4 regions of the Xanthobacter variabilis genome follow, and region 3 is predicted to be linked to each of the others. Evidence: predicted binding sites of a transcription regulator. Region 3 holds the regulator's gene; each other region holds the start of a gene.
The links. Region 3 encodes PhoB, which activates phosphate uptake and scavenging genes when phosphate is short. Its sites were predicted from a motif close to TGTCATNNANCTGTCAT; they were not measured.

Region 1: the regulator PhoB is predicted to act here: its motif matches at 1,337-1,353, upstream of V5F26_RS19535 (NAD-glutamate dehydrogenase).
Region 2: the regulator PhoB is predicted to act here: its motif matches at 4,120-4,136, upstream of V5F26_RS00020 (Orn/Lys/Arg family decarboxylase).
Region 4: the regulator PhoB is predicted to act here: its motif matches at 1,600-1,616, upstream of V5F26_RS08585 (arsenate-mycothiol transferase ArsC).

Annotation. Positions count from the first base shown of each region.
Region 1 is NZ_CM195533.1:4,508,252-4,515,952, reverse strand. Features, by position in the region: gene V5F26_RS19535 (NAD-glutamate dehydrogenase) at 1-1,246, opposite strand, end outside; gene V5F26_RS19530 (peroxidase-related enzyme) at 1,548-2,090, shown strand; gene V5F26_RS19525 (ABC transporter ATP-binding protein) at 2,408-3,181, shown strand; gene V5F26_RS19520 (ABC transporter ATP-binding protein) at 3,183-3,896, shown strand; gene V5F26_RS19515 (ABC transporter substrate-binding protein) at 3,973-5,184, shown strand; gene V5F26_RS19510 (branched-chain amino acid ABC transporter permease) at 5,254-6,135, shown strand; gene V5F26_RS19505 (branched-chain amino acid ABC transporter permease) at 6,146-7,138, shown strand; gene V5F26_RS19500 (FAD-dependent oxidoreductase) at 7,275-7,701, shown strand, end outside.
Region 2 is NZ_CM195533.1:388-7,541, forward strand. Features, by position in the region: gene V5F26_RS00010 (LysR substrate-binding domain-containing protein) at 482-1,399, opposite strand; gene katG (catalase/peroxidase HPI) at 1,593-3,764, shown strand; gene V5F26_RS00020 (Orn/Lys/Arg family decarboxylase) at 4,179-6,536, shown strand; gene V5F26_RS00025 (GNAT family N-acetyltransferase) at 6,628-7,154, shown strand, end outside.
Region 3 is NZ_CM195533.1:498,611-506,311, forward strand. Features, by position in the region: gene V5F26_RS02210 (aspartate aminotransferase family protein) at 1-138, opposite strand, end outside; gene V5F26_RS02215 (GcrA family cell cycle regulator) at 769-1,296, shown strand; gene phoB (phosphate regulon transcriptional regulator PhoB) at 1,721-2,422, opposite strand; gene phoU (phosphate signaling complex protein PhoU) at 2,517-3,239, opposite strand; gene pstB (phosphate ABC transporter ATP-binding protein PstB) at 3,259-4,083, opposite strand; gene pstA (phosphate ABC transporter permease PstA) at 4,205-5,038, opposite strand; gene pstC (phosphate ABC transporter permease subunit PstC) at 5,056-6,033, opposite strand; gene pstS (phosphate ABC transporter substrate-binding protein PstS) at 6,307-7,347, opposite strand; gene V5F26_RS02250 (ATP-binding protein) at 7,568-7,701, opposite strand, start outside.
Region 4 is NZ_CM195533.1:1,965,934-1,973,634, reverse strand. Features, by position in the region: gene V5F26_RS08590 (GNAT family N-acetyltransferase) at 282-1,028, shown strand; gene V5F26_RS08585 (arsenate-mycothiol transferase ArsC) at 1,035-1,484, opposite strand; gene V5F26_RS08580 (hypothetical protein) at 1,865-2,905, shown strand; gene V5F26_RS08575 (OmpA family protein) at 3,215-3,829, opposite strand; gene V5F26_RS08570 (cysteine rich repeat-containing protein) at 3,862-4,278, opposite strand; gene V5F26_RS08565 (multidrug effflux MFS transporter) at 4,382-5,734, opposite strand; gene V5F26_RS08560 (MarR family winged helix-turn-helix transcriptional regulator) at 5,731-6,201, opposite strand; gene V5F26_RS08555 (site-2 protease family protein) at 6,325-7,431, shown strand; gene V5F26_RS08550 (AEC family transporter) at 7,643-7,701, shown strand, end outside.

The DNA of each region.
Region 1 (7,701 bases), 570 kb from region 3:
CGAAGCGGCCGAAGCGATCCAGGCGCGGCAGCACCCGCACGCGCGGCCGGTCATAAAGGGAGAGGATCTCGCGGGCGTGGGTGGCGAGGGTGGCGATCTCGATCTGGAAGAAGTCGTCGCGCGGGTAGGTCTCGAGCACCGTTTCCAGCGCACGGGCGGAGTGGCTCTCCGGCTCCAGGCCGGAGCCGCGCACGACCGCATCGGCCTTCAGCCGCAGATAGGGGATTTCCCGTACCGAATGGGTGTAGGCGGCCGAGGTCAAGAGCCCCACGAGATGGACGACGCCGGTGAGCCGGCCTTTCTCGTCGTGGGTCTTGATGCCCACATAGTCCATGACATTGCGCCGGTGCACGCGCGAGCGCAGGCTGGCCTTGGAGAAGACCAGAGGCAGCGGCCCTTCCAGGAAGGAGCGGATCTCCGGCGAGGTCACCACCGGCGTGTCGCCCAGGCGCAGCGCGCGCACCGTGGGGTCGCGCAGCACGCCGAGGCCGGAGCCAGGGTCCATCTCCAGTCCGCCTTTGCCATCCAGCGTGTAGGTGCGCACCCCGAGGAAGGTGAAATTGTCCTCGGTGAGCCAGGAGATGACGTCGGCGGCCTCCAGCCTGTCCTTTTCGGAATACGGCGTCTTGTCCTTGCGCAGGCTCTTGGCCAGGCTTTTCGCCTGCCTGCGCATGGCCTGGAAATCGGCATTGATGGCGTGGACATCGCCCAGCGTCGCCTCGATGCCGGCCTTGAGGCGCGCCTGTTCGGCGGCGTCGATGGTGGCCACGTGCAGGTGGATGAGGCTTTCGCGATTGTCCTCCGCCTCCCGGTCCGAATGCTCGGCGAGGCCCGAGGCCTTGCCGTCGCGGTCGCGCACCACATGGAAGATCGGGTGGGCTGCAAGCTTCAGTTGAAGCTTCCGATCAGCGAGCTCGCCGGCGACGGAATCGAACAGGAAGGCCATGTCGTCATTGATGGCCTCGATCACGGTCACGGCCGCGGCGCCCGTGCCGGCATCGAACACGCGCACGTCGGCAACGCCGCGCGGGCGGGTGATGAGGTGGGTCCAGGCGTCGCGGATCAGCCCGGCGGCCAGGGCCGGATCGAGGGGCGCGAGGTCTTCCGGCGCGATGGCGCCGAGGAAGGTGCGGGCGAACAACTCCGGCACCTCGGGCGCGGTTGCCGAGAGGATGGCGCGGATCGCGTCGATGCGTCCTTGCACGTCATGATCGGTTTCGGCAGTCTGAACGCCTTGAACAGTCATGGCCACTCCCCCGAATGGACGCCCTCGCCCGCACCGGCCCGGTTCCGCCTGGAACCGTCGGTTCCCGGTAGGGAACGTTCGGCCCGAGCCACGACGCCAAGATGACGAGGAAACGCCAATGCCCCCCACAGTGAAGACCGCGGCCGCCCGTTCAAGAGCGAAAAGCGCCGCCGCCGAAAAAACCAGCACGCCTGCGAAGCGGGCGCCCGCCACGCCGAACGCGGCTTCCGCCCCGGCCAAGGCTGCCGCGGTGGTGACGCGCAAGCGGGACGACACGCCCGCCATCGCGCTCGACCTGCCCATGGCGGAGCTGGACGCGGCGAATGAGGCGTATTTCGAGAAGTGCCGGACCAAGATCGGCTTCGTGCCCAATGTCTTGCAGGCCTATGCCTTCGACCTGGCGAAGCTTTCCGCTTTTTCCGCCATGTACAACGATCTGATGCTGGCTCCCTCCGGTCTGTCCAAGCTGGAGCGGGAGATGATCGCCGTTGCCGTTTCCAGCGTGAATCGCTGCTATTACTGCCTCACCGCCCACGGCGCAGCGGTGCGCCAGCTGTCGGGCGATCCGGTGCTGGGCGAGCAATTGGTGATGAACTATCGCGCCGCCCGGCTCGATCCGCGCCAGCGCGCCATGCTCGATTTCGCCGTGAAGCTCACCGAGCGGCCCCATGAGGTGGAAGAGGCTGATCGTGCCACTCTGCGGAACATCGGTTTCACGGAGCGGGACATCTGGGATATCGGCGCCGTCACCGGTTTCTTCAACATGACGAATCGCCTGGCCTCCGCCACCGACATGAGGCCGAACGAATCCTATCACGGGGACGCGCGCGCCCTGGCGCAATAACGGCTCGCACGCCGGTGCAACGGGCCCGCCAGGGCATCGGTGCACGGCGTGGATGCCCTCAACCATGTGGGCATCACAAAAATTTTTCCGAGCGTACGCTCGTTCTATTCCGCATTGTGGTATGAAGGACTTGGCCTCTCGGCGGACGAATGTTCGCTGGGAGGACCGGTTGACGCATCCGGCGCATCGCGTGCTAGGGTGCGCCGCACGATAAAGCGCACCGCTCAAGGTGCCGATCCGGAGGAAACCGCCAGAAGGGTGCGCACAGCGTGCGCGCATGCGCCCCCATGGCCTCAACACGAGGGCGCCCACCGATCATGGACACCGTCGCAGACGTGCCCTACATCGTTGAAGCATCAGGTCTCACGAAGGAGTTCAAGGGGTTCGCGGCCGTCAAGAACGTGAACCTCAAGATCCGCCGCCACACCATTCACGCCCTCATCGGGCCGAATGGAGCGGGCAAGACCACCTGCTTCAATCTCATCACCAAGTTTCTGGAGCCGACCCGCGGAACCATCCGCCTCAACGGCCGCGATATCACGCGTACGCCGCCGGCCGACGTGGCGCGGCAGGGCATGGTGCGTTCGTTCCAGATCTCAGCCACTTTCCCGCATCTCACGGTGTTGGAGAATGTGCGCATCGCGCTGCAGCGGCCCTTGGGCAATTCGTTCCGCTTCTGGCAGTCCGACGCGACGCTCAACGAGTTGAACGATCGTGCGCTGGAGCTGCTGGAGGACGTGGACCTGACCTCCTATCGCGACCATCTCGCGGTGGAGCTGCCCTATGGCCGCAAGCGCGCCCTGGAAATCGCCACCACGCTCGCGCTGGACCCTGAGATGCTGCTGCTGGACGAGCCCACTTCCGGCATGGGCCGGGAGGATATCGCCCGCACGGCCGAGCTCATCAAGCGGGTCTCGGCCAACCGCACCATCCTCATGGTGGAGCACAATCTCTCGGTGGTGGCGGACCTCTCGGACATGATCACCGTGCTGGCGCGCGGCGAGATCCTCACCGAGGGGCCCTATGCCGAGGTTTCCAAGAACCCGCAGGTCGTCGAGGCCTATATGGGCACCGGGCATGGAGCGCACTGACATGGCCGAGACCAACGCGCCCCTGCTTCAGGTGAAGGACCTGCACGGCCATTATGGCGAGAGCCATGTGCTGCACGGCATGACCTTCGACGTGCATCCCGGCGAGGTGGTGACCCTGCTCGGCCGCAATGGCGCCGGCAAGACCACCACCATGCGGGCCATCATGGGCCTCTTGCGCAAGCGTGCCGGCTCCATCCGCTATGAAGGCACGGAGACGGTGGGCCTCGCGCCCAACAAGATCGCCCGCCTCGGCATTGCCATCTGCCCGGAGGAGCGCGGCATCTTCGCGTCCCTCTCGGTGCGCGAGAACCTCCTGCTGCCGCCGGTGGTGCTGCCGGGCGGGCTCACAGTGGACGAGATCCACGAACTGTTCCCGCGCCTCGAGGAGCGCCGCAACAGCCAGGGCACCAAGCTTTCCGGCGGCGAGCAGCAGATGCTGGCCATCGCCCGCATCCTGCGCACGGGCGCCAAGCTGCTGCTGCTGGATGAGCCGAGCGAGGGCCTGGCCCCCGTCATCGTGCAGCATATCGGCCAGATCATCCGCGACCTGAAGAAAAAGGGCTTCACGGTGCTGCTGGTGGAGCAGAACTTCCACTTCGCCTCCACCGTCGCCGACCGCCACTATGTGGTCGAGCATGGTCGCGTGGTGGACATGGTGGAGAATGACAAGATCGCGGAAAACGCGGCGCGTCTCGAAGCATTCCTGGGCGTGTGATTCGATCACTGCGCCCGGTGCACTTGTGTTCCTGACAAATATAAAGCCGGCGAAAGTCCGGCACGGAGGAGACATCATGCGATTTGCTGCCATTCTGCTGGCGGCCACGAGCCTCGTCGGCATCGGCGTGGCCCAGGCTGCAGACCCCGTTCCCGTGAAGATCGGCGTGCTCAACGATCAGTCCGGCCTTTATGCCGATCTCGGCGGGCCCGGCTCGGTTTGGGCCGCCAAGAAGGCGGTGGAAGACTTCGGTGCCGCCGCCAAGGGCCTGAAGGTGGAGGTGATCGCCGCCGACCACCAGAACAAGGCCGACGTGGGCACCTCCATCGCCCGCAAGTGGTACGATACGGAAGGCGTGGACGTGATCCTCGACACGCCCAATTCCGGCGTGGCCCTCGCGGCTTCCGGCGTGACGCAGGAGAAGAACAAGGTCTTCATCAATTCCGGCGCCGCCACCTCCGACCTCACCGGCAAGGCCTGCACGCCCAATACCGTGCATTGGACCTATGACACCTGGGCGCTCGCGAACGGCACCGGCAAGGCGATCGTGAAGACCGGTGGCGACACCTGGTTCTTCCTCACCGCCGATTATGCCTTTGGCCACGCGCTGGAGCGCGACACCTCCAAGGTGGTGGTGGACAATGGCGGCAAGGTGGTGGGTTCCGTGAAGGTGCCGCTCAACAATGCGGACTTCTCCTCCTTCCTGCTGCAGGCGCAAAGCTCCAAGGCCAAGATCATCGGCCTGGCCAATGCCGGTGGTGACACCATCAATTCCATCAAGCAGGCGTCGGAATACGGCATCGTCGAGGGTGGGCAGAAGCTTGCCGGCCTGCTGATCTTCCTCACCGACGTGCATTCGCTGGGCCTGAAGACCGCGCAGGGGCTGAACCTCACCTCCGCCTGGTACTGGGACCAGACCGACGCCAACCGCAAGTTCGCAGACGAATTCGCCAAGGCCAATGGCGGCCGGCGCCCCACCATGGTGCAGGCCGGCGTGTATTCGGGCGTGCTGCACTATCTGAAGGCGGTCGAGGCCCTGAAGTCCGCCAAGGATGGCGCGGCCGTGGTGGCCGAGATGAAGAAGATCCCCACCGACGACCCGCTGTTCGGCAAGGGCGAGGTGCGCGCGGACGGGCGCCACATCCACCCCATGTACCTCTATGAGGTGAAGAAGCCGTCCGAATCCAAGGGGCCGTGGGATTATTACATCCTGAAGGCGACCATTCCCGCCAATGAAGCGTTCCGCCCGCTGAGCGAGAGCGACTGCCCCCTGGTGAAGAAGGGCTGAGGCCAACTCGAGACGGGCCGACCTTCCCCCGCGGGCCGGCCCGCTTTCTCCTGACGAGACGGATGTCCCATGTTCGAGCTTCTCGGCATTCCTCCCCAGGCGCTGTTTGGCCAGCTGCTGCTGGGCCTTATCAACGGCGCGTTCTACGCCATGCTGAGCCTCGGGCTCGCGGTGATCTTCGGCCTGTTGAACGTCATCAACTTCACCCACGGCGCGCAATACATGATGGGCGCGTTCGCGGCGTGGATGCTGCTCAACTATCTGGGCGTGCCGTTCTGGGGCGCGCTCATCATCGCGCCGGTGATCGTTGCCATCATCGGCATGGTGATCGAGCGTACGCTCCTGCGGCGCCTCTATAATCTCGATCATCTCTACGGCCTGCTGCTCACCTTCGGCCTCGCGCTCATCTTCGAGGGGCTGTTCCGGCGGCAATACGGGTCGTCGGGCCTGCCCTACAACAATCCGCTGCCGGGCGGCACCAATCTGGGCTTCATGTTCCTGCCCAATTACCGCGCCTTCGTGGTGGTGGCCTCGCTGGTGGTGTGCTTCGCCACCTGGTTCGTCATTGAGCGCACGAAGCTCGGCTCCTACCTGCGCGCGGCCACCGAGCGGCCGGACCTGGTGCAGGCCTTTGGCATCGACGTGCCGCGCATGATCACGCTCACCTACGGCTTCGGCGTGGGCCTGGCGGCGCTCGCCGGCGTGCTCGCGGCGCCCGCCTACCAAGTGAGCCCTACCATGGGCTCAAACCTCATCATCGTGGTGTTCGCGGTAGTGGTGATCGGCGGCATGGGCTCCATCATGGGCGCCATCCTCACCGGCTTCGGCCTGGGCGTGGTGGAGGGTCTCACAAAGGTGTTCTACCCGGAGGCCTCGTCCACCGTGATTTTCGTCATCATGGCCATCGTGCTCATGGTGAAGCCCGCCGGCCTGTTCGGCACGGCGAAGTGAGGCGGCTGCCATGAGCGCATCGACCAGTTCTTCTTCCCGCGCCCCGGCCGGCACCGCCTCCGGCGGCTCGTCCGTGCTCACCGTGATGGGCCTTGCAGCCATCGCGGTGCTGCTGGTGGCGCCGTTCGGCGTCTATCCCGTGTTCCTGATGAAGGTGATGTGCTTCGCGCTGTTCGCGTGCGCCTTCAACCTGATGCTGGGCTATACGGGCCTGCTCTCGTTCGGCCATGCCATGTTCTTCGGCGGCTCGGCCTACATCACCGCCCACACCATCAAGGTGATGGGCTTCTCGCCGGAGCTGGGTATTCTGGCGGGCGTCGCGTTCGCGGCGGCGCTGGGCTTTGTCGTGGGCATCATCGCCATCCGCCGGCAGGGCATCTATTTCGCAATGGTCACGCTGGCCCTGGCGCAGATGTTCTTCTTCTTCTGCCTCCAGGCCCCCTTCACCGGCGGCGAGGATGGTCTGCAGTCGGTGCCGCGCCGGCCGCTGTTCGGCTTCATCGACATCACCAACGACGTGCATCTGTATTATGTGGTGCTGGCCATCTTCGTGATCGGCTTCCTGGTCATCTACCGCACCATCCACTCGCCGTTCGGGCAGGTGCTCAAGGCCATCCGCGAGAATGAGCCGCGCGCCATCTCGCTGGGCTATCGGGCGAACCAGTACAAGCTGCTCGCGTTCGTGCTGTCGGCGGGCCTGGCGGGGCTTGCGGGCTCCACCAAGGTGCTGGTGTTCCAGCTGGCCTCGCTCACGGACGTCGCCTGGCAGATGTCTGGCGAGGTGATCCTGATGACGCTGGTGGGCGGCATGGGCACCATTCTCGGCCCGGTGGTGGGCGCCGCGGTGATCGTCACCATGCAGAACTATCTTGCCGGCCTCGGCGAGTGGGTGCTGGTGATCCAGGGCGTCATTTTCGTGGCCGCGGTGTCGCTGTTCCGCAGGGGCATCGTGGGTGAGGTGCTCGCCATCGCCAAGTATTACGGAAGCCGGAAGGCCGGCTGAACCGGCACCCGCGCGGCGCGACCGCGATCTTTTTGATTGCGTGTCATGTCGCTAGGCTATCCTCTGTCGCGACAGGTCACCAGGAGCAGGCGCCATGCGGTGCTGGCTCCTGGTGCCGGATTGGCGAGGGGAAGCGATGAACGCGGTCGGACCAGCGCAAGAGCAGCTTCATGGCGGCATCACGCGCTATGCGGACTGCCTGCTGCTCGGGGGCGGCATCGCCAGTGCTTCGGCGGCCGCAACCCTGCGGTCGGAGGGGGCCACCGGCTCCGTGATGATGGTTTCGGCCGAGGATGTGCCGCCCTATCATCACACGGCCCTGTCCAAGGGCCTGCTGCTGGGCGACGACCCGGATGGGCACATCTACATCCATCCCCAGAGTTTCTATGAAGAGAATGCCATCTCACTGGTGCTGGGCACCAAGGTGGTGCGGATCGACACGGTCAAGCAGCAGATCGTCACCGCCGCTGGCGAGCACATCGGCTACGGCCAACTGCTGATCGCCACCGGCGCCAAGCCGCGTCCGCTGGACGTGCCGGGCGCCAAGCTGCCCGGCGTCTTCA
Region 2 (7,154 bases), 500 kb from region 3:
ACACGGGACGCACTGCACCGCGACGCGCGCCCACCCGCGCCCCAGGGGCTGCCGGAAGCCGCGGGCTCCGCCCGCCGCGCGCGGTGTTCGCGCACGGCTCTGCCGTGTTCATCGGCACCGTGGCGGCCATCCTTACGGGGAGCGAGGGCCATCGTCCTGGTTCCGCCCTTCAACCAAGCCGAACGAACGAGGATGCCGATCGGGAGAGCCTTCGAGCGACCTTCACCCTGGCGGCGACGGTGGCGTTGCAGACCACCACCGGCATAGAGTTCGGCCCGCTCGCACCAGAGGCTCCGGGGGGGGAAACAGGTTCGCGCACCCCGGCTCCAGGCGCCGGAAAAAAAATGAACGCTGGAGGTAATTTGCTTTGAGACGCCACGTTCGGCGACTTGCGCTCGCGGCTGGAGAACTGGCCAGCCCCTGAAAGCCCGCGCTCAAGATCTACCGCGCGGGGGATAGTCGACAAACCCCGAAAGGCCATTTACGCACCGTCCAGGCCGGCGGTGACGGCGGCAAGGCCGGCCTCGCGCACCAATTGCGCCACCTGGTCCAACTGCGCCGATAGCGGGCTGGTGCGGCGCCAGATCATCCCGATGGTTCGCGAGGGCCGCGGCTCCGGCAGGCGGGCGACGCACACCGTGGCGCAGCGTGTCTCCAGAGGCACCGCCATTTGCGGGATCAGGGTGACGCCCAGGCCGGCCCCCACCATCTGCACCAAAGTCGTCAGCGAGCTGCCCTCGATGAGATCGCGCGGGGGGTGCGACGGCATCTGGCAAAAGGAGAGCGCCTGTTCGCGAAAGCAGTGCCCCTCCTCCAGCAGAAGCAGGCGCATCTCGCGCAGGGCCTGCAGGGTCGGCAGCGCCTTGGCCCGGTCCCGCGCCGGGCGCACCAGCACGAACTCCTCATCGAACAGCGCCCGCTCCTCCAAGGCAGGTTCGGAGACCGGCAGGGCCACGATCGCGGTGTCGAGCCGCCCTTCCACAAGGTCTGCCACCAGCTTCTGCGTCATCGTCTCGCGCGGCAGCAGCTCCAGCTCCGCGAAGCGTTCGGCCGCGCGCGTGATCACCGCCGGCAGCAGATAGGGCGCGACCGTGGGTATGACGCCCATGCGCAGGCGGCCGGAAAGCAGGTTCTGCGATGAGCGCGCCAGCTCATCCAGCTCGTCCACCGCCTGGAGAATGTCCCGCGCCCGCCGCGCCAGCTCCTCTCCGAGGGGGGTAAGGCGGATCTGCCGCGCGCCGCGCTCCACCAGCGGCGCGCGCAGGCTCTCCTCCAGCTCCTTCACCTGCATGGACAAAGCCGGCTGCGACACCGCGCACGCCTCCGCCGCGCGACCGAAATGGCCATGGCGGGCCAGGGCCTCGAAATAGCGAAGCTGCTTCATGGAGATTTCAGTCATAAGATTATCATATCGCATTCATTAGAAAATACAAATTTTGTTTATGAAATAGGGCGGTTATTCGTTATGGAAAGACGGAAGCCGCGCGGTGATGGAACCGTTTTGCCGCGGCGGACCTGTTCCCCGTGGAGATGCGATCACCGGCGCGTGCGTCGGTCGTCGAGAACCAGGAAGCACTTCGGAGGTAATGGGCATGAACGAGATGAAGCCGACCGGCAAATGCCCCGTGATGCATGGCGCCATCACGGAAGTGGGCGAATCCAACATGGACTGGTGGCCCAAGGCGCTGAACCTGGACATCCTCTCCCAGCATGACACCAAGACCGACCCCATGGGGAAGGCCTTCGACTATCGCGAAGCCGTCAAGACCCTCGACTTCGCGGCGCTGAAGGCCGATATGCGCGCGCTGATGACCGACAGCCAGACCTGGTGGCCGGCGGACTGGGGCCATTATGGTGGCCTCATGATCCGCATGTCGTGGCACGCGGCCGGCTCCTATCGCGTGGCGGACGGGCGCGGCGGCGCCGGCACCGGCAACCAGCGCTTCGCCCCCCTGAACTCCTGGCCGGACAATGTGAGCCTCGACAAGGCCCGCCGCCTGCTGTGGCCCATCAAGAAGAAGTACGGCAACAAGGTGAGCTGGGCCGATCTGATCGCGCTGGCCGGCACCATCGCCTATGAGACCATGGGCCTGAAGACGTTCGGCTTCGGCTTCGGCCGCGCGGACATCTGGGGTCCGGAGAAGGACACCTATTGGGGCGCGGAGAAGGAATGGCTCGCCCCCAGCGAGAACCGCTATGGCAATGTGGATGATCCCGCCACCATGGAGAATCCGCTGGCGGCCGTGCAGATGGGCCTCATCTATGTGAACCCGGAGGGCGTGAACGGCCACCCGGACCCGCTGAAGACCGCCGCCCAGGTGCGCGAGACCTTCGCCCGCATGGCCATGAATGACGAGGAAACCGCCGCCCTCACCGCCGGCGGCCACACCGTGGGCAAGACCCACGGCAATGGCGATGCGCAGAAGCTCGGCGCCGCACCTGAAGCCGCCGACGTGGACATGCAGGGCCTCGGCTGGGCCAATCCCGACCAGCAGGGCCTCGCCAGCCGCGCAGTGACCTCGGGCCTGGAAGGGGCGTGGACCACGCACCCGACCACGTTCGACATGGGCTTCTTCGAGATGCTGTTCAACCATGAATGGGAGGTGCGCAAGAGCCCGGCCGGCGCTTCCCAGTGGGAGCCCATCGACATCAAGGAGGAGGACAAGCCCCTTGATGCCAGCGACCCTACCAAGCGTCACAACCCCATGATGACCGACGCCGACATGGCCATGAAGATGGACCCCATCTACAACGCCATCTGCCGGAAATTCATGGCGGACCCCGAATATTTCAAGGACACCTTCGCCCGCGCCTGGTTCAAGCTGACCCATCGCGACATGGGCCCCAAGGCCCGCTATATCGGCCCGGACGTGCCGAAGGAGGACCTGATCTGGCAGGATCCGGTGCCCGCCGGCCGCACCGACTACGACCTCGGCGCGGTAAAGGCGGCCATCGCGGCGAGCGGCCTTTCGGGCGCCGAGATGATCGCCACCGCCTGGGACAGCGCCCGCACCTTCCGCGGCTCGGACATGCGGGGCGGCGCCAATGGCGCGCGTCTGCGCCTCGCCCCGCAGAAGGACTGGGAGGGCAACGAGCCCGAGCGCCTCGCCCGAGTGCTGGCAGTGCTGGAGCCCATCGCGGCCAAGAGCGGGGCAAGCATCGCCGACGTGATCGTGCTGGCCGGCAATGTCGGCGTGGAGCAGGCGGCCAAGGCGGCGGGCTTCGACGTCGCGGTGCCCTTCACCCCCGGCCGGGGTGATGCCACCGACGCCATGACCGACGCGGACTCTTTCGGCGTGCTGGAGCCCATCCATGACGGCTTCCGCAACTGGCTGAAGAAGGACTACATCGTCAGCCCCGAGGAGCTGATGCTGGACCGCACCCAGCTCATGGGCCTCACCGCCGTGGAAATGACGGTTCTGGTGGGCGGCCTGCGTGTGCTGGGCGCCAATTACGGCGGCAGCAAGCACGGCGTGTTCACCGACCGCGAGGGCGCCCTGACGACGGACTTCTTCGTGAACCTCACGGACATGGGCAACACCTGGAAGTCCACCGGCAACGGCCTCTACGAGATCCGCGATCGCAAGAGCGACGCGGTGAAGTGGACCGCCAGCCGTATCGACCTCGTCTTCGGCTCCAACGCCATCCTGCGCGCTTATGCCGAGGTCTATGCCCAGGACGACAACAAGGAGAAGTTCGTGACCGACTTCATCGCCGCCTGGACCAAGGTGATGAACGCCGATCGCTACGACCTCCTGGCGTGACCGGCGCCCTGCCCCGCCCTCTTGCTCCCTCTCCCGCTTGCTGGGGAGGGTTGGGGAGGGGGCAGAAACGTGGGAGGAAGAACCACGGCAACGGAAAAGGGCACCCCATCGGGTGCCCTTTTTGCCCTTTCAGATCCCACCTTTCGGCATGATCCAGCCGGCGCAGGCCCCTCCCTCACCCTCCCCCGCACGCGGGAGAGGGAATGCGTCATCGGCGCGGCGGGCGCTGGAAAGGGCCCGCCGCGCATTCTGCGTACGGCAGCCACCCGGCCATAAGCCGCCCCTGCGTCACCCGCCCCCGCCTTTCGCCCGCCCCAAAGATGCCCCTAGCATCGCGCGCCGGATTACCGGCTGCTGTCGTGGTCCTGTCATCGAAGACAAGGACATCTGCGGCCGGATCAGCGCGGGTGCCCCATGGATTATTTCAGACGCTTCACGTTCCTGTTCGCCACCCCTGCCTTCGATGCGGAGGACCTGGAGGGCGCCCGCTATAATCAGATCGTCGCGGAGATCGAGCGCTCCGGCTTCGAGGTGGTGCGCGCGCGCAATCTGGAAGACGCCGAGATCGCCGTGCAGACCGACGCCGCCATTGGCTGCATGATGGTGGACTGGGGCAAGAAGGGCCTTGAGGGCAAGACCGCCGCCCTCATCAACCTGATGCGCCGGCGCGGCCTCGATTTCCCCATCCTCCTGCTCATCCGGCGCAAGCGGCTGGAAGATGTTCCCGTCGAGGTTCTGGATTTCATCGACGGCTATGTCTTCCTCTCGGAAGAAACCCCCGCCTTCATCGCCAAGAACCTCATCAGCCGGCTGAAAAAATACGCCGAGACGCTGAAGACGCCGTTCTTTGGCGCCCTGGTGGACTATGCCCAGGAAGGCAACCAATTGTGGACCTGCCCCGGGCACAATGGCGGCGTCTTCTATTCCCGCAGCCCCATCGGCCGGGTGTTCATGGAGCATCTGGGCGAAGCGGTGTTCCGCGACGATCTCGACAATTCCGTGCTCGACCTCGGCGACCTGCTCACCCATGAGGGGCCGGCCTTGGCGGCGCAGAAGGAAGCGGCCAAGATCTTCGGCGCGGAGAAGACCTATTTCGTGTTGAACGGCACCTCCACCTCCAACAAGGTGGCCCTTTCCGCCCTCGTCACCGATGGCGACCTCGTCTTGTTCGACCGCAACAATCACAAGGCCGCCCACCACGGCGCGCTGATGATCTCGGGTGGCATCCCGGTCTATCTGCCGACCCGCCGCAACGCTCACGGCCTCATCGGCCCCATCGACTTCTCGGCCCTCGACGAAGAGGCGCTGCGCGAGCGCATCCGCACCCATCCTCTGGTGAAGGACCCGGAAGCGTGGAAGAAGCCGCGCCCGTTCCGCGTGGCGGTGGTGGAGCAGTGCACCTATGACGGCACCATCCACAATGCCGAGATGATCCTGAAGAAGATCGGCCATTTGTGCGATTACATCATGTTCGACGAGGCCTGGGCCGGCTTCATGAAGTTCCACCCGCTCTATGCGGGGCGCTTCGCCATGGGGCTGAAGGATCTGGGGCCCGACAGCCCCGGCATCATCGCCACCCAGTCCACCCACAAGCAGCTCGCGAGCTTCTCCCAGGCCTCGCAGATCCACATGAAGGACCGGCACATTACCGGCCAGAAGCGGCGGGTGGAGCACCGGCGCTTCAATGAAAGCTTCATGCAGCACGCTTCCACCTCGCCCTTCTACCCCCTGTTCGCCTCCCTGGACGTGGGCGCGCAGATGATGAAGGGCCGCTCGGGCGAAGTCTTGTGGGACGACACCATTCGCCTGGGCATCGAGTTGCGCAAGAAGATCCGCGCGGTGAAGCGCGAGTTCGAGGAGAAGGAGCAGCGCCGCGAGCGCCATTGGTTCTTCGAGCCGTTCGTGCCCGACCGGGTTCAGATCCCCGATGCCGCGCGCCCCGGTGGCGTGCATGAGGTGCCGTGGGAGAGCGTCTCCACCGACCTGCTGGCCACCGACCCGTCCTTCTGGGAACTGAAGCCGGGCGCCTCCTGGCACGGCTTTCCGGACCTGGAGCCGGGATTTGCCATCACCGATCCCAACAAGCTGACCCTGCTCACCCCCGGCTTCGACCCCGCCACCGGCGGCTATACGGAGCAGGGCATTCCCGCTCCGGTGGTCGCGCAATATCTGCGCGAGAACCGCATCGTGGCGGAGAAGAACGACCTCAATTCGCTGCTGTTCCTGCTCACGCCCGGCGTGGAGGCCTCCAAGGCCGGCACGCTCATCTCGGGGCTTGTCGCGTTCAAGAAGCTGTATGACGACAACGCGCCGCTGGAAGAGGCGATCCCGGAATTCTTCCGCCGCCGCGCCACCCGCTATGCCGGCGTGCGGCTGAAGGATCTGTGCACCCAGATGCACCGCTTCTTCCGCGAGGCCAATGTGAGCGCGCTCCAGGCCATGCAGTTCCGGGCCGAGCACCTGCCGGAAATCGCCATGTCGCCCCACGATGCCGCCCGCTGCCTGGTGCGCAATGATGTGGACTATCTGCCCATCGGCGACATTTTCGGCCGCGTGGCCACCACGCCGTTCGTGGTCTATCCGCCGGGCATCGCCACCATCGTGCCCGGCGAGAGGCTGACGGAGCGGGCCAAGCCCATGATCGACTATCTCAAGATGTTCGAAGCCTGCTTCAACACCTTCCCCGGCTTCGAGGTGGAGATCCAGGGGGTCTATCGCGAGACCGACGCCGCCGGCCGCGTCACCCTCCACACCTATGTGGTGGCGCAATAGCGCTCGCGAGGACGCAGGGTAGCAAGGAAACCACGCATCGGCCGCAGATCGTGGCCGATGATGTCAGGGAAGACAGCCTCAAGGTTTGGTCATGGAGCAGGACAATTTGAAGACGGGCGCCATCGTCATCCGTCCCTCGCAGGACGGCGACATTGATGCCATGCTGGCCATCTACCGCCGCCACATCCGCCGGGGCGTGGAAGAAGGCGTGGCCGACGATGGCGCGCCGGAGCCGGACGATCTGCGCGAGCGCCGCAAGAACTTCAAGAACCGCCGCCTGCCCCACCTCGTCGCCACCATGGACGGGCAGGTGCTGGGCTATGCCTATGTGGTGCCGTTCCGCAAGCGGCCCGCATATCGCTACACGGTGAAGCACTCCATCTACATCCACCACGAGCATGTGGGCCAGGGGGTCGGCGGGCGGCTCATCGGCGCGCTGATCGATGCCTGCGCGGCGGCCGGCTTCCGGCAGATGATCGGCTATATCGACGCCGACAATGCCGCCTCCCTCGCCTTGCATGAGCGGGTGGGCTTCGCCCGCGTGGGCCACCTGCCGGCCGTGGCCTATCGCTACGGCCGCTGGGCCGACAGCGTGATGGTGCAGCGCTCGCTCGGCCC
Region 3 (7,701 bases):
GTGGCCCAGCACGTTCACCGCGATGCCGGCGGTAAAATCGAGAAAACGTCGCCCGTCCGTCGTGACGAGCCAGCAGCCCTCTCCCCGTTCGAAATCGAGGTCGATGCGCGCATAGGTCGGCAGAACGGCGGTGATCACGTGATCCTCCTGAGAACGAGCCTTGATCCGGCAACATTACCGGCCAAAGACGACGTCTCCGTTGCTGGTTGTGAGCCAAAATCCAACGCGAATGCACTTTTCGCGCGGGAGATCAGCCGGTGAATGCTCCGGAAGATGGAGCGAACGCGCGCTTGAGCCGTGGAAGCGCCGCAATGACGGACCAGAAGAACCGCCATCGCCTTCGCGGCGCAGGCCCCGGACAAGCGAGAATTAAAAAGGGCCGCCCCAGCGGGGGAGCGGCCCGACACCCGTGAATACTAATGATCGCGCGCGCGAGGTCAACATTTCTCCACGCATCTTCCGCCGGGCAGGCGCTCACGGCGCGCAGCGGCGGGCGGACGCCAAGGAACTGGGGAAAACGGCGTCAGAACGTTAACCGACTCTGTCGCTCGCGCAGGGCATATTGTAGCGTGCTGACCGTCGCCTACGAGATCTCGTGCGACTGAGCTTCCTGGGACCCATAGGTTGTTAACCTTCTGCATGCGGAGCGCATGTGGGGCCGAGGAGGGAGTCCGAGTCGTCTCTGGCAGCATGGCGGTGCTGCCGCCACGGCGGAAATACGGTGCCGCATATCCGGCGCCGAGAAGATGCGGCAGATGGAGAAGAGCGATGAGCTGGAATGACGAGCGCGTCGAACTCTTGAAGAAGCTCTGGAGCGAAGGCCTCTCCGCGAGCCAGATTGCCAATGAGCTGGGTGACATCACGCGCAATGCCGTGATCGGCAAGGTGCATCGCCTCGGCCTGTCCGGCCGCGCCAAGACGGCGACGCCGGCGGTGCGCCCGCAGCGCCCGGCGGCGCGGCCCGAGGGCCAGCGCGAGCAGCCCCGGCCCCAGCGCCCGATCACCCAGGGCAACACGGCCCTTGCGGCAGATATCGACGACATGCCGGAGGAGGCACCCGCCCCCGCGCCGGCGCCTGAAACCAACAGCAACGTCGTCCCCATGGGCCAGCGCTGCACCATCATGAACCTGACCGAGAGCACCTGCCGCTGGCCGGTGGGAGAGCCAGGCACCGACAGCTTCTATTTCTGCGGTGCCAAGAGCAATCCGGGCATGCCCTATTGCACCCATCACGCCCGCATCGCCTACCAGCCGGTGCAGGATCGTCGGCGCGATCGCCGGCTTGCCTATCTGTGAGCCTCCCATACGGCGCCTGCCCTTCGGGCGGGCGCCGCTGGTTTCGGGATCTTGAAGGCTTGGCTGCGTCCGGACTTCGCCGGGCCTAAATCCAGCAAAGCGCGGCGCCTGCCGAGGCGGCCGGCCACCAGCACCACTTTTGACGGCCAGTGAAAAGCGCAGTGTTTGTTGCCGCATGAGGCGCCGGCATTCACATCAAAGCGCCAGCGCAGCCGGCAACATCTCCGGACTTTTGCGCATTTTGGTCTTTCGACGCGCCGGATACAGTCTCGCGGGCGGAATACACTCCCGAGCGTTTCTCGGACTTGCGACACAGCTCTAAATCAATGATTTAAAGCGCACCCTCGCGCGGCGCGCACGTTTCGTCGCGCGAAACACCTCTGACGCCGTCCCCTGCCAAAGCAGGGAAGACGTGTCGCAGCGCTCAGTGGGCGCGGGCAAACATCTCGTTGAACGAGTAGCCAGCTCCGCGCACGGTTCGGATGGGGTCGGATTGGCGCCCGCGATTGATCGCCTTGCGCAGCCGCCCCACATGCACATCGACGGTCCGCTCGTCGATATAGACATCCTGTCCCCACACGCCGTCCAGAAGCTGCTCACGCGAGAACACCCGGCCGGGGCTCTGCATGAGAAATTCCAGCAGCCGGAACTCGGTGGGGCCCAGATGCACTTCCCGCCCGGCGCGGTGGACACGATGGGTTTCCCGATCGAGCTCGATGTCGCCGGCACGCAGCAGCGTCGCCACATGTTCCGGCTTCGCCCGCCGCAGCAGCGCGCGCACCCGGGCCAGCAGCTCCGGAACGGAGAAGGGCTTCACCACATAATCGTCCGCGCCGGTGGCGAGGCCACGCACGCGCTCGGTTTCCTCGCCACGGGCGGTGAGCATGATGACCGGCAGACGCTCCGTCTCCGGCCGGGTCCGCAGCCGGCGGCAGAGCTCGATGCCAGACAGGCCCGGCAGCATCCAATCCAGGATGACGAGATCGGGCACGCTTTCGCGCAGCCGCGTTTCGGCATCATCGCCGCGGCCGACATTTTCGACCGCATAGCCCTCCGACTCCAGATTATACCGGAGCAGAAGGGTGAGCGGCTCCTCATCCTCGACGATCAGAATACGCGCCGGCACAGTCTCTCACCCATGTCGAACATTCGGTCGCCGGGCGCCATTCCCGCGACACCGGACCGACGGCGGAGCCAGGGCCCCGCCGCCGAGCTCAAACTCACGCCGTGCGGCCAGGAAAGGCCACGGTGGTGTCGCTGGAGGCGTCCGCCTTCGGGCGGCTCTCCGGCAACACCTGACCGGTCACCATGTAGTAGACGACCTCGGCGATATTGGTCGCATGGTCACCCATGCGCTCGATATTCTTCGCGCAGAACAGGAGATGCGTGCACACGGAGATGTTGCGCGGATCTTCCATCATGTACGTCAGAAGCTCGCGGAACAGCGACGTGTACATGGTGTCGATGGCGTCGTCGCGGCCCCACACGTCGAGCGCCTTGCTCTCGTTGCGGCCCGCATAGGCGTCCAGCACCTCCTTGAGCTGCTCCAGCACCAGGTCAGACATGTGCTCCACGCCACGCACCAGCTTCTGGGGGTGATATTCCCCCTCGATGGCGATGACGCGCTTGCCCACGTTCTTGGCCAGGTCGCCGATGCGCTCCAGGTCGTTGGCGATGCGGATTGCGGCGACGATCTCGCGCAGGTCGCTGGCCACCGGCTGGCGCTTGGCGATGACGAGCACCGCCTTGTCCTCGATGTCGCGCTGCACCTGGTCGATGCCGGCGTCGAGGGAGACCACCTTCTGGGCGACGCTGATGTCGCGCTTGATGAGGGCGGTGACGGCGTCGGCGACCAGGCGCTCCGCCTGGCCTCCCATCTCCACGACCTTGCGGCCGATGTCCTTGAGTTCGACGTCGAACGAGGTGACGGTATGATCGGGCATCTGTACCATTCCCCTGGCCTCAGCCGAAGCGGCCGGTGATGTAGTCACGCGTCTTGATTTCCTTCGGGTTCGTGAAGATCACGTCCGAAGGCGCCACCTCGATCAGCTCGCCCAGATAGAAGAAGGCGGTGATGTCGGCGCAGCGCGCGGCCTGCTGCATGTTGTGGGTCACGATGACGATGGTGAAGTCGCGCTTCAGCTCGTCGATGAGGTCCTCGATCTTCGAGGTGGAAATGGGGTCCAGCGCCGAGGTGGGCTCGTCCAGCAGGATCACCTCGGGCCGCACCGCGATGGTGCGGGCGATGCACAGGCGCTGCTGCTGGCCGCCGGACATGCCGAGCGCGGAGGTGTTGAGGCGATCCTTCGTCTCGTCCCAGATGGCCGCCTTACGCAGGCACCATTCCACACGCTCGTCCATCTGCGACTTGTTCAGCCTCTCATGCAGGCGCACGCCGAAGGCGATGTTGTCATAGATGGACATGGGGAAGGGCGTGGGCTTCTGGAACACCATGCCGATGCGGCTGCGCACCACCGTGGAATCCAGCTCCTTGCCGACGATGTTCACGCCGTCGAACAGCACCTGGCCTTCCGCGCGCTGGCCCGGATAAAGGTCATACATCCGGTTGAACACGCGCAGCAGCGTGGACTTGCCGCAACCGGAAGGCCCGATCATGGCGGTGACGCGCTTTTCGGGAATTTCGAAGTTGATGTTCTTCAGCGCATGGCTCTGGCCATAGTAGAACTGAAGACCTTCCACCTTCAATTTCACCGGCGCGGGCGGCGCATCGGGCCGGGCCGCGACCGAGGTGGCGATGCTGATGGACGGATCGACCGCAGACGTCATCTGAGCCTCACTAGATTTGGGTCGCCCGGGGGCAGCCGGGCTTGGGTCCTGTGCGGCCCGGCACCAAGGGCGCCGGGCGGAAGAGCGGGGCGCATCGCGCAGGTGACGCGCCCGTGTTCGTTCAATGGCCGCGCGACAGCACGAGGCGCGAGACGACGTTCAGCACCAGCACGCCCACGGTGATGATGAGCGCACCCGCCCAGGCGAGAGCCACCCAATCATCGAAGGGGCTGCCGGCATATTGATAGATCGCGACCGGCAGGCTCGCCATGGGGCTGTTGAGGTCCAGCGACCAGGCATTGTTGCCGAGCGAGGTGAACAGCAGCGGCGCCGTCTCGCCGGCCGCGCGGGCGATGGCGAGCAGCAGGCCGGTGACGATGCCGGCGCGCGCCGCGCGCCAGGTGATGAACATCACCACCTTCCACTGCGGGGCACCGAGGGCGAATGCCGCCTCGCGCAGGCCAACGGGGACCAGGTTCAGCATGTCCTCGGTCGTGCGCACCACCACCGGGATCACCAGGATGGCGAGGGCAAGCGAGCCGGCCCAGCCGGAGAAGCCACCCAACGGCACCACCAGCAGGGTGTAGATGAACAGGCCGACTAGGATGGACGGCGCCGACAGCAGGATGTCGTTCACGAACCGGGCGGCCGCGGCGATCTTCGTGCCCTTGCCGTTCTCGGCGAGGAAGGTACCGGCAAAGATGCCGATGGGCGCGCCGATCAGCATGGCGATGCCCACCTGGATCAGCGACCCGACGATGGCATTGGCGAGGCCGCCATTCTGCCCGGGCGGGGCGGTGACATTGGTGAACACCGAGAAGCTGAGCGCCGGCAGACCGCGGGCGAGCAGCGTCCAGAGAATCCAGCCGAGCAGGAACAGCGCGAGAAACGCGAAGCCGGTCGAGAGCGCCTTCACGACGGCGTCCTTGGAGCGGCGAGCGGCGAGCGATGCCATGGGTGACGACTCCCGGATCAATCCATCCGGGAGCGCACGAGCGCCCGGGACAGTGCCAGCACGATGAAGGAGATGACGAACAGGATGAAGCCGAGCTGCAGCAGCGAGGTCAGCTTCAGCGAGCCGAGCTGGGCTTCCGGAAACTCGTTGGCGATGGCGGACGCAATGGTCGCGCCCGGCGCAAACAGGGAGGCCGACAGTCGCGTGGCATTGCCGATGACGAAGGTCACCGCCATGGTCTCGCCCAAGGCGCGGCCGAGGCCGAGCATGATCGCGCCCACCATGGCCGTGCGGCCGTAGGGCACCGACACGTTCTTGTAGACCTCATAGGTCGTCGCGCCGACGCCGTAGGCGGATTCCTTCAGCATGGGCGGAACCGATTCCAGCGTCTCGACGAACATGGCCGTGATGAAGGGCAGGATCATCACCGCCAGGATCAGCCCAGCCGTGAGCATGCCCGAGCCGAGGGGCGGACCCTGGAACAGCAGGCCGAGGAGCGGCAGCTGGCCGAGCGTGTCGATGAGCGGCGGCTGCACATAGGCGGCCATGAGCGGGACGATGACGAAGAAGCCCCACATGCCGTAGATGATCGAGGGCACCGCGGCGAGCAGCTGCACAGCCACGCCGATGGGCTGCTTGAGCCTCTGGGGCGCGATCTCGGTGAGGAAGAAGGCAATGCCGAACGACAGCGGCAGCGCGACCACCACGGCGATGACGGCGCTGAACAGCGTGCCATAGATCATCACCAGGGCGCCGTAATTCTCGGTCACCGGATTCCAGCTGGCGGTCCAGATGAATTCGAGGCCGAAGTGCTGCAGCGCGGGAAGGCCACCCTGAAACAGCTCGGCAATGATGAGGCCAAGCAGGATCAGGACGAAAATGCCGCTGCCCCAGAGCAGGGCCACGAAGATGGGATCGGCGATCCTGCCGGTTCCCTTGGCCTTGCTGATGGGTTCGACCGGAGCCGACCCCAAACCGTCCATCGTCGCTTCCATCTGATGCCCATCCCTGCGCCGCCTTGGGCGACCTTGAGTTGCGACCTCGCACGCGCCCGATCGAACCGGGCCGCGGACCTTGCGTGGGGACATGACTGGCACCGGGCACCCCGACGGACAGCCGCCGCGCACCTCGGACTCAACCAACGGACGAGCGCCCATTACCTGGCAGCGTCCGTCATCTGGCGAAGGGCAGCTCCCGCACGGGCCGCCCGCTCACCCGAAACCTTGCCCGCGCCGAAGCGCGAGCAAGGCGTTTTGCTCAAAGCCGGATCAGAGGACCGGCTTGCCTTCGGGGGTGAGGATTTCCTTCTTGAAGGCTTCCTCGACCCGCTTCACCACCGCTTCCGGCAGCGGGATATAGTGGAGCTTCTCCGCCATCTCACGGCCTTCCTTGCCGTAGGCCCAGGAGAAGAACTGCATGGTCACGCGAGAGGTCTCGACGTTCTTGGGGTCCTTCGGCAGCAGCACATAGGTGGGGCTGACGATGGGCCAGGCGGTCTCGGCCGGAGCGTCGATCATGGACGCGGCGAAGTCCTTGGCATTGTCCCAGTCGGCGGCGGCAGCGGCCGCCTCGAAAGCCTTGGTCTCGGGCACGACGAACTTGCCGGCCTTGTTCTGCAGCTGGGTCACCACCAGGTTGTTGGCGGCGGCGTAGATGAACTCCACGTAGCCGACGCCACCCTTGGTGTTCTTCACGTTGCCGGTCACGCCCTCATTGCCCTTGGCGCCCGCGCCAGCCGGCCACTGCACGGAGGTGGCGGAACCAACCTTGGACTTCCACTCCGGGCTCACGGCCGAGAGGTAGGACGTGAAAATGGCGGTGGTGCCGGAGGCATCCGAACGGTACACGGGCACGATGGCCTGCGAGGGCAGCTTCACGCCGGGATTGAGGTCGGCGATCGCCTTGTCGTCCCACTTGGTGATCTTGCCGAGATAGATGTCGGCGAGCACCGGGCCGGTCAGCTTGAGCTGGTTGGTGGCGATGCCCTCGACGTTCACGGTGGCGACCACGGAGCCGATCACGGTCGGGAACTGCAGCAGCTTGTTGGCGGCGAGCTTCTCGGCCGGAACGGTGGCGTCGGAGGCGCCGAAGTCCACAGTGCGGTTGATGATCTGGTTCTGACCGCCGCCGGAGCCGATGGACTGATAGTTCAGGGCGTTGCCGGTCTTCTCCTTATACTTCATGCCCCAGGCCTGGTAGACGGGGGCCGGGAAGGAGGCGCCGGCGCCGGTGAAATCAGCGGCCTGAGCGCTGCCAGCGAACAGCATGCCGGTCACGGCGAATGCGCCGAGAGCAGTGGTGAGCTTCACGATTTCTCTCCTTGCCAATGTCGTTGCTGCCCGACGACCCCGGGACCCCCAAAAACCGCACCGAATACCGCGCATCCACGATGCGCTGGAATGGCACGCTTTGGCCCCGGCCGTGACGCAACACTGGGCTACGAACTTCTAGTCCGTGCGAGGCAAGGTTCTATGACCCCGCCATGACACAGGGATGACATATCAAATTATTGCGATCCCTGCGTTATTTCTATTTCCCCGGCGAAAGATCGAGCCGAACCGCGAAATTCGCCCCCTCTCCGAGGGTGCTGTCGATGTTCAAACGGCCCCGGTGGCGGGCGACAATGTGCTTCACGATGGCCAGCCCGAGGCCGGTTCCACCCT
Region 4 (7,701 bases), 1.5 Mb from region 3:
GCCTGTCACCCGAAGTGTCGGCGCAGGCCCCACCCCAAATCGCGCGCCAAGTCCCGCGCCAAGTCCCGCGCCACGCCGCGCCCCAAATGTCGCGTCGGGTCTCGCGCCAGGTGACACGCCCCCGTGCCACGGCGTATCTGAAAGGTCAGCGCGCGGGGGCCTCGTCCGAAGCCGGGCCCATTGTTCCATCGTGGCGAGGGCCACCCGCCCCTATCCAGCCCTCGCGCGGCTCCCATGGGGCTGCCGGCGGCATGGTCCGCTTATCCGAAGGTGAGCCCAGCGTGAACACCCCGAGCCCCGACAACGAGACCGCCCCGGCGCCCGAAGCCGGCATTGTCCTTGGCGCGCCGGTGGAAGGCCCGCCGGCCCGCCCGCCCGTGCCGGTGACCCTGGAGGGGCGCTTCGTGCGTATCGTTCCGTTCGACGTGGCGCGCCATGGGCCGGATCTCTTCGCCCTCTCCCACGGCGCGCAGAAAGAGTCGCTCTGGGCCTATATGAGCGCCGGCCCGTTCGCCGACCTCTACGCCTTCACCCTTCACTATGCGGAGGCCGCCACCAAGGCCGATCCCCTGTTGCTCGCCATCGAGGAGACCGGGAGCGGCCGGGCCGTGGGCCATGCCTGCTACATGCGGGTGGAGCCGAAGCACCGGGTGGTGGAGGTGGGCAACATCCTGTTCACGCCCGCCCTGCAACGCCGCCCGGGCGGCACCGAGGCGATGTACCTGATGGCGCGCCACGCCTTCGAAACCCTGGGTTTCCGCCGCTATGAGTGGAAGTGCAACGCGCTCAACGCCGGCTCGCGGCGGGCGGCCGAGCGGCTGGGCTTTTCCTTCGAAGGCGTGTTCCGTCAGCACATGATCATCAAGGGGCGCAACCGGGATACCGCCTGGTTCGCGCTGCTGGATGGGGAATGGCCGCGCGCGAAGGCCGCATTCGAGGCCTGGCTCGACCCCGCCAATCACGATGCCGACGGCCGGCAGCGCCGCACCCTCGCCGAGCTCCGCGCCACTCTGGTGGAGAGGAGCTGAGCCGCGTCAGGCCGCGGCGGGGGCGAAATCCTGCTCCACCAGCGCGGTGATGGCGGCCCTCAGCTCCGGCAGCAGCCGGCGATATCCGCGCGCCCGCTCCTTGAGATCCGGCACGCGGGTGATGTCCTCGAACCCCCATCCGCGCAGGCGCAGCAGGTGCATCCAAGGCAGGCGGCGGGCGGCGCGATGGGCGTCCTCCACCAGCGCTACGGCCAAATCCACCCGCGGCGCGCCCGAAAGAGCGAACAGCTCCGCCGGCTTGGCGGACAGGCCATCAGTGGCGATGCCCTCCCGTTCCAGGCATTCGAGCGCAACCGGATCCACCGGGCCGGCCATGGCGGTCGCCGCGCTGAAGGCCCGCACCCGCGCATAAAGGTGCATCGTCAGCGCCTCTGCCATGAGGCTGAGGCCGGCATTGTCCCGGCACACGAAGAGGATGGACGGACGCGTGATCATGAGGCCCACTCCTGTCACGGGGTCGCCCCGCACCTGCCCCCGTATTTGCCGCCACACTTTCCGCCCCACTTGCTCCGGCGGCGATTCGGCTCGGGCGGGAAACTAGGCGCGTCCCTCGACGCGGACATGACAACGGCCGTCCCCTGGCCATCAGCGCGAAGAGATTTTTGCTGCCGCGAGCCCCTGGCGTTCACAGCCAAAGTCTTGATCGGCAAAAACTATCCGAAGAATTCGAAGAACAGTACGTCGCCCCGCGAGCGCCGCGGATTTCACATTGATCTTGCGTTAACCATTCGGAAGTTGTTCCACGAGATCAATGGGATGCTGGCGGACACCCTGATTCGCGAACTCTTCGCCGGCTGCCAGATGTGGAGGCGACAATGGCGAAGACAGAAGTCACCAGCGCCGCGGTGAGCAAGATCGCCGCAAAGGCGCTCAAGGATCCCGGCAGCATTACTCACGACGAGATCAAGAAATTGGCTGCGTCCTGCCTGACCCAGGCCGCCGATAAGCCGAAGGCCGAGCCCAAGACGGTACCCACGGCGGTACCCACGGCGGCAGCCAAGGCCCCCGCCACCAAGGCGGCGAAGCCGTCCACGGTGAAGGCCACCGCAGCGAAGGCGCCCGCCCCCAAGGCCGCCGCCCCCGCCAAGGCCGAAGCCGCCAAGACTGCCGTAGCTGTTTCTGCCGCGCCTGCTGCTGCTGAGCCCGCTCCCGCCAAAACCGCGCCCGCTAAAGCCGCCCCTGCCAAGCCGGCTGCGGTAAAGCCGGCCGCGAAGCCGGTGGCCAAGGCCGCGACCAAGGTCAGCAAGACCAGCGCGGCGGCCAAGCCGGCCGACGTTTCGCCCTCCGAGAGCGCATCCAGCACCGCGAAGCCGGCACCCAAGGCCGCGAAAGCCACCGCGACCAAAGCTACCGTCACCAAGGCCACTGCAGGCAAGCCGGCCGCGAAGGCGACCTCGGCGAAGGCGGCGGAACCCAAGACCCCCGCGGAACCCGCCCCCGCAATGCCCGCCGTGGCGGCCCCTGCGGAGAAGGTGCCTGCGGAGAAGGCATCCACCGCGAAGAAGCCAGCCCCCAAAACCGCCGCGACCAAGAGCGCCGCCACAAAAAGCGCGGCCACCAAGTCGGCAGGTCCCAAGACCGCCGCGGCGCCGAAGCCCGCCACTGGGAAGACCGCGCCCGCGAAGACGACGCCCGCCAACCCTGCGGTCGCCAAGCCTGCGGTCACAAAGCCTGCGGTCGCAAAGCCTGCGGTGACCGAGACGGTGGCCGCTAAGCCCACCACTGAGAAGGCGGCCGCCGCGAAGACTGTGACCGCGAAGACTGTGGCCGCGAAGCCCGCGGCCGCTGCGAAAAGCCCCAAGGCCCCGGCTAAACCGGCCTCCAAGCCGGCGGCGAAGGCCCCCAAGAAAAACTGACAAGAAAAACTGACACGTAAAGCCGAGTTCAGGGAACTGGGCATTCGACATTCCGTTTCGGGCGCGAACTGAGGTCGGCAGCGCGAAAGCGGGGGCCGAAAGGTATCGGCGGTCGCGCATCCGGGGGGTGTGCGTCCCCGGCATGGCCGACGGAAGCCCCTTCCGTTGGCATCCGCAACCGGATGGCTCGCGCGGCGGGGGCAGGTCCTGCACCCGCCGGCGCGCATTTGCCGCCGCGACAACTTCGACCCGCGGAACTTCGATCATGAAGGCTCCGGCCGGAGCATGGACACCGGCCGGAAGATGTCGTCACTGTTGCGGCAGCGGACCGGCGCGACCGATATTGAAGATCTGCACCCGGCGGTTGATGGCGGCATCGGGATGCTTGGCATCCTGCAGCGCCTCCTCACCGAGCCCCACGGCCTGAATGCGGCGCGGATCCACACGGAAGGTGGTGGTGAGCGCCTGGGCGATGGCGTCCGCCCGCTCCTGGCTCAGCTTCATATTGTATTCGCGGGTGCCGGTGGCATCCGTATTGCCGACCACCAGGAACTTGTAGCCGAGCAGCACGGGGTTGTGCATCGCGTCCGCGATGGAGCCGAGGGTCTGGTAGGACGACGGCTTCACCATCGCCGAGTTCAGATCGAACTCGATCTCCACATTGATCTGGGCCAGCTTGTCGAGCTGCAGCGCCAGCGGCGGGCGGCTCTCGGGCGGGCCCTGATACTGCATGTGGGCCTTGGCGAGATCGCGCAGCGCTTCCACCGACACGCCGGGCACGTCATCCACCGAGGCGGTGAGGCCCTGAACGATCTCGGAATTGGGGGTGAAGGCCTGGGCCGCGGCCGGCGCGCTGGCGCCGAGGGCGAACACCGCCCCGGCGCACAGGGCGCTGAGCGCGAGGGTGATACGCGAGGCGATCATGGAGCCCGTCTCCTGCTTCTTAGCGGCGCGCATCAGCGATAACCCGCATTGGTGAGGGCGGTGGTGCAGGTCTGGCTCACCACCTTGGAGGCCTCCAGGAGGCAGGACACGAGATTGCCGTCGCCGGGCACCACGCCGGAGCAGAACTCCGCGCGGTCGCGATCGCACGCCTTGTAGACGGCCTTTTGGGCCTCGGCGCGAGCCTCAGTCATCTGGCGGATGGATTCATGGTTGGCGGCGCAGGCCGGCGACAGATTCGCCTGATGCGTCACGAGGCACTGATAAATGGCGCCGTTGCCCAGATTGAGCCCACGGCAGTGGCGCATGATGTCTTCGCCACAATGCTTGGCCAGCAGGCCGGCGGCCTCGGCATAGCTCACCGTCTGCGCATGGGCCGACGCCGCCGGCAGCGCCATCAGCGCCGCCAGGACAAGTCCTGCGAACTTCATACGTATCTCCCCCTCAGCCCGGGCCGTTGGGCGGCCCAACGCAGATTGACCATGACGGTGGGAGAACGGTCAACGCTGAAGATCGACCGGGAGCGAGAATGGACTAATTCTGCCGGACGCAGGTTTCGGTCTCGATCTCTTCCCCGGCCGCGCCGACGACGCCAAGGGGATCGGCCGCGAGTTCGAGATCGGTGGCGTCCACGGCGGTCGTGGCCACCGGCGCCTCTGCTCCTGCGGAGCGGGATGGACGCAGCAGCACATGGCCGCAAATGGCCACCAGCGCCATGGCCGGCATCAAGGTGGTGAGCGCCGCCAGCGGCGAGGGAAACAGCACCGCCACCGCCGTGCCCAGGAAGCCGCCGCCGATCTGCATGAAGCCCATCAGCGCAGAGGCGGCGCCGGCGATGGCGGGAAAGCCGGCGAGCGCCGCCGTGGTGCAGCCGGGCAGCACCATGGCCACCCCGCACGCCCACAGCCCGATGGGCCCCATCACCGTGAGGGTCGAAGGCTCCAGGACCCTGAGGCCGATGCCCAGGCCGCACGCCCCCGCCGTCACCAGCACCAGGCCAATGGGAATGAGGGCGGACGCGCTCATGGTCTTCAACAGCCGCCCCGCGATCAGGGTGCCGAACATGTAGGAGCCGGTCTGCGCCAGCATGGCGAGGCCAAACTGGGTGGGCGTGAGCCCCACCTGCTGGATCAGCACGAAGGGCAGCAGCGCGGCGAAGGTGTAGATGGCCCCTAGCCCACCCCCCAGTACCAGGCTCGCCCGCATGAAGACGCGGTCGGACAGCAGGCGAGCATAGCTCTTGAGGATACCAACGGGCGACGCCAAGGACGGGTCCCGCCCGCGATTGGTCTCGGGCACGAAAAAGGAGAGCAGCGCCAGCAGCACCACGCCATAGATGGCCATGGCGACAAAGATCATGTGCCATCCGGCGGTGCCCAGGATGAGGCCGCCGAGGGTGGGCGACACCGCCGGCCCGATGGCCAGCATGGTGCCGATAAGGTTCATGATTCGCGCCGAGGTCTGGCCCGTATATTGATCACGGACGATGGCGCGCGAGATGGCGATGCCCGCCGCGCACCCCACGCCCTGCAGGCCGCGGCCGAGGATGAGCCAGCCCATGCTGGGTGCCCAGGTGGCCACCAGCGCGCCCAGCATGTAGACGCTGAAGAAACCCAGCGCCACCGGCCGCCGACCGAAGGCATCGGACAGGGGCCCGCAGGCCAGCTGGGAGAAGGCGAAGCCCAGGAAGAACACCGTCAGGGTCAGCTTCACGGCCGCCGGCGTCGTGTCGAAGACGCTGACCAAAGTGGGCATGGCCGGGGTGTACATGGCGAGGCTGATGGGGCCGAGCATCACCATGAGCGCGCCGACCATGGCGACGCGCACTTCCGACATCATGGGCGCCGGCCCAGGGGATGAGGGCGCCTTGTACTCGGCAGGCTTCATTTTTCGTCTTTGTCCCCGTCGTCGCGGCAATCCTCCTCACGGCAGCGCGCGAGATTGTCGCGGATCTGCACCAGAAAATCCCTCAGGCGGGTCTGATCGGCCGCGGAGAAGCCGGCGAGAGCCTCCCCCCGTGCCACCGCCGCCGCGGACTGGACGCCGGCCAGGAAAGGCTGCGCCTCCGCCGTGAGCCGCACGATCTTGGCCCGCCGATCCCGCGGATCGGTCTCCCGCGCCACCAGCCCCCGGCTTTCGAGCGCGTCGAGGAAGCCCACCAGCGTCATGGGCTCCACGTTCATCTTCACTGCCAGGGCACTCTGCCGCAGGCCCGGATGCTGGTTCACATAAGCGAGCGTGCGTGCCTCGCCGGCCGTGAGGCCAAGGCCGGCCTGGGTGAAGGCACGATCAATGCGGGCGCGGTAGAGCCGCGCCGCATCCACGAGAAGAAAGCCGAGAGGAGTTTCTGCCATATCACGCCAACCATATAATAAGGTAACCTTAGTTTCAATGCTCTTCACCGGCGCGCGACACGATTCGTGTTGCGCCCACCGCCACGCGACCTATGTGTGAGGGGCCCCTTTTGGAGAGTGCCCATGCCCTGGTCGGTGACCATCGGACGCCTCGGCGAGACCGCCATCCGCATCCATGTGACCTTTCTTCTGTTCCTGGTGTGGATCTGGGCCGCCTATTACCGGACCGGCGGCGCCGATGCGGCCTGGCAGGGCGTGCTGTTCGTCGCCCTGCTGTTCGCCTGCGTGCTGCTGCACGAGCTGGGGCACGTCTTCGCGGCCCGTCACTATGGCGTGAAGACCCCTGACATCACCCTGTGGCCGTTCGGAGGCATCGCCAGCCTGGAACGCATGCCTGAAAAGCCGTCCGAGGAGCTGGTGGTGGCCATTGCCGGGCCGCTGGTGAATGTGGCCATCGCCGCCGTCCTGCTGCTCATCCTGGGCGCCGGGCTGAATGTGGACGACCTGTCCAAGATCGAGGACCCGGGCACCTCCATGCTGGTGAAGCTGGCGGGCGCGAACATCTTCCTGGTGGTGTTCAACCTCATCCCCGCTTTTCCCATGGATGGCGGGCGGGTGCTGCGCGCGCTGCTGGCCATGAACATGGGCTTTGGCCGCGCCACGGCGGTGGCGGCCTCCATCGGCCAGGCCATCGCCATCGGCCTGGGGCTGGCGGGCATTTTCTTCAATCCCATGCTGATGATTATCGGCGTGTTCGTGTTCCTGGCCGCGTCGGGCGAGGCGGGACAGGTGCAGCTCAAGGAAGCCTCGCGCGGGCTGTGCGTGGCCGATGCCATGATCACCCACTTCGAGACGCTGGGCCCCAGCGCCACCGTGGACGACGCCGCCGATGCCCTCATCCGCACCACCCAGCGGGAATTCCCGGTGGTGGATGGCGCCGGCCACCTGCGCGGCGTGCTCACCCGCGACGCCATGATCCGCGCCATGAAGGACGAGGGCCCGCAGACGCCGGTGATCCAGGTGATGCAGCCCAATGTGCCCACCGTGGACGCGCGCGCCCGGCTGGACGCCGCCCTCAAGCTCATCACCAGCGAGCAGGTGCCCGCCGTGGGCGTGGTGGACGGAACCGGCCGCCTCGTCGGCCTGCTGACGCCGGAAAACGTGGGCGAGCTGATGATGCTCCACGCCGCCCGCCCCGATCGCGGCATGGGGTTCCACCGCGCCGCCTGATCGGCAGCCGAAAGGCGCCGCCCTCCGGGAACACGCGCTCCCGAGCGCGGCGCCGCGCGCGTCACGCACAATCACCAAGATCGAAAGAACATGGGAAGGCCCCGGCGGCGGTCATATGCCGTGACGGGCGGCTTTCATTCGCCTATGAAGACGAAAGCGCCATGTCATCCAATCGGATTTCGCACGATCGCGAATAGGATTTATTCGATCCATGGATATATACTTCGTCCTGCACGTTGTCGGGCCCGTCTTCCTGCTCCTTGGCCTTGG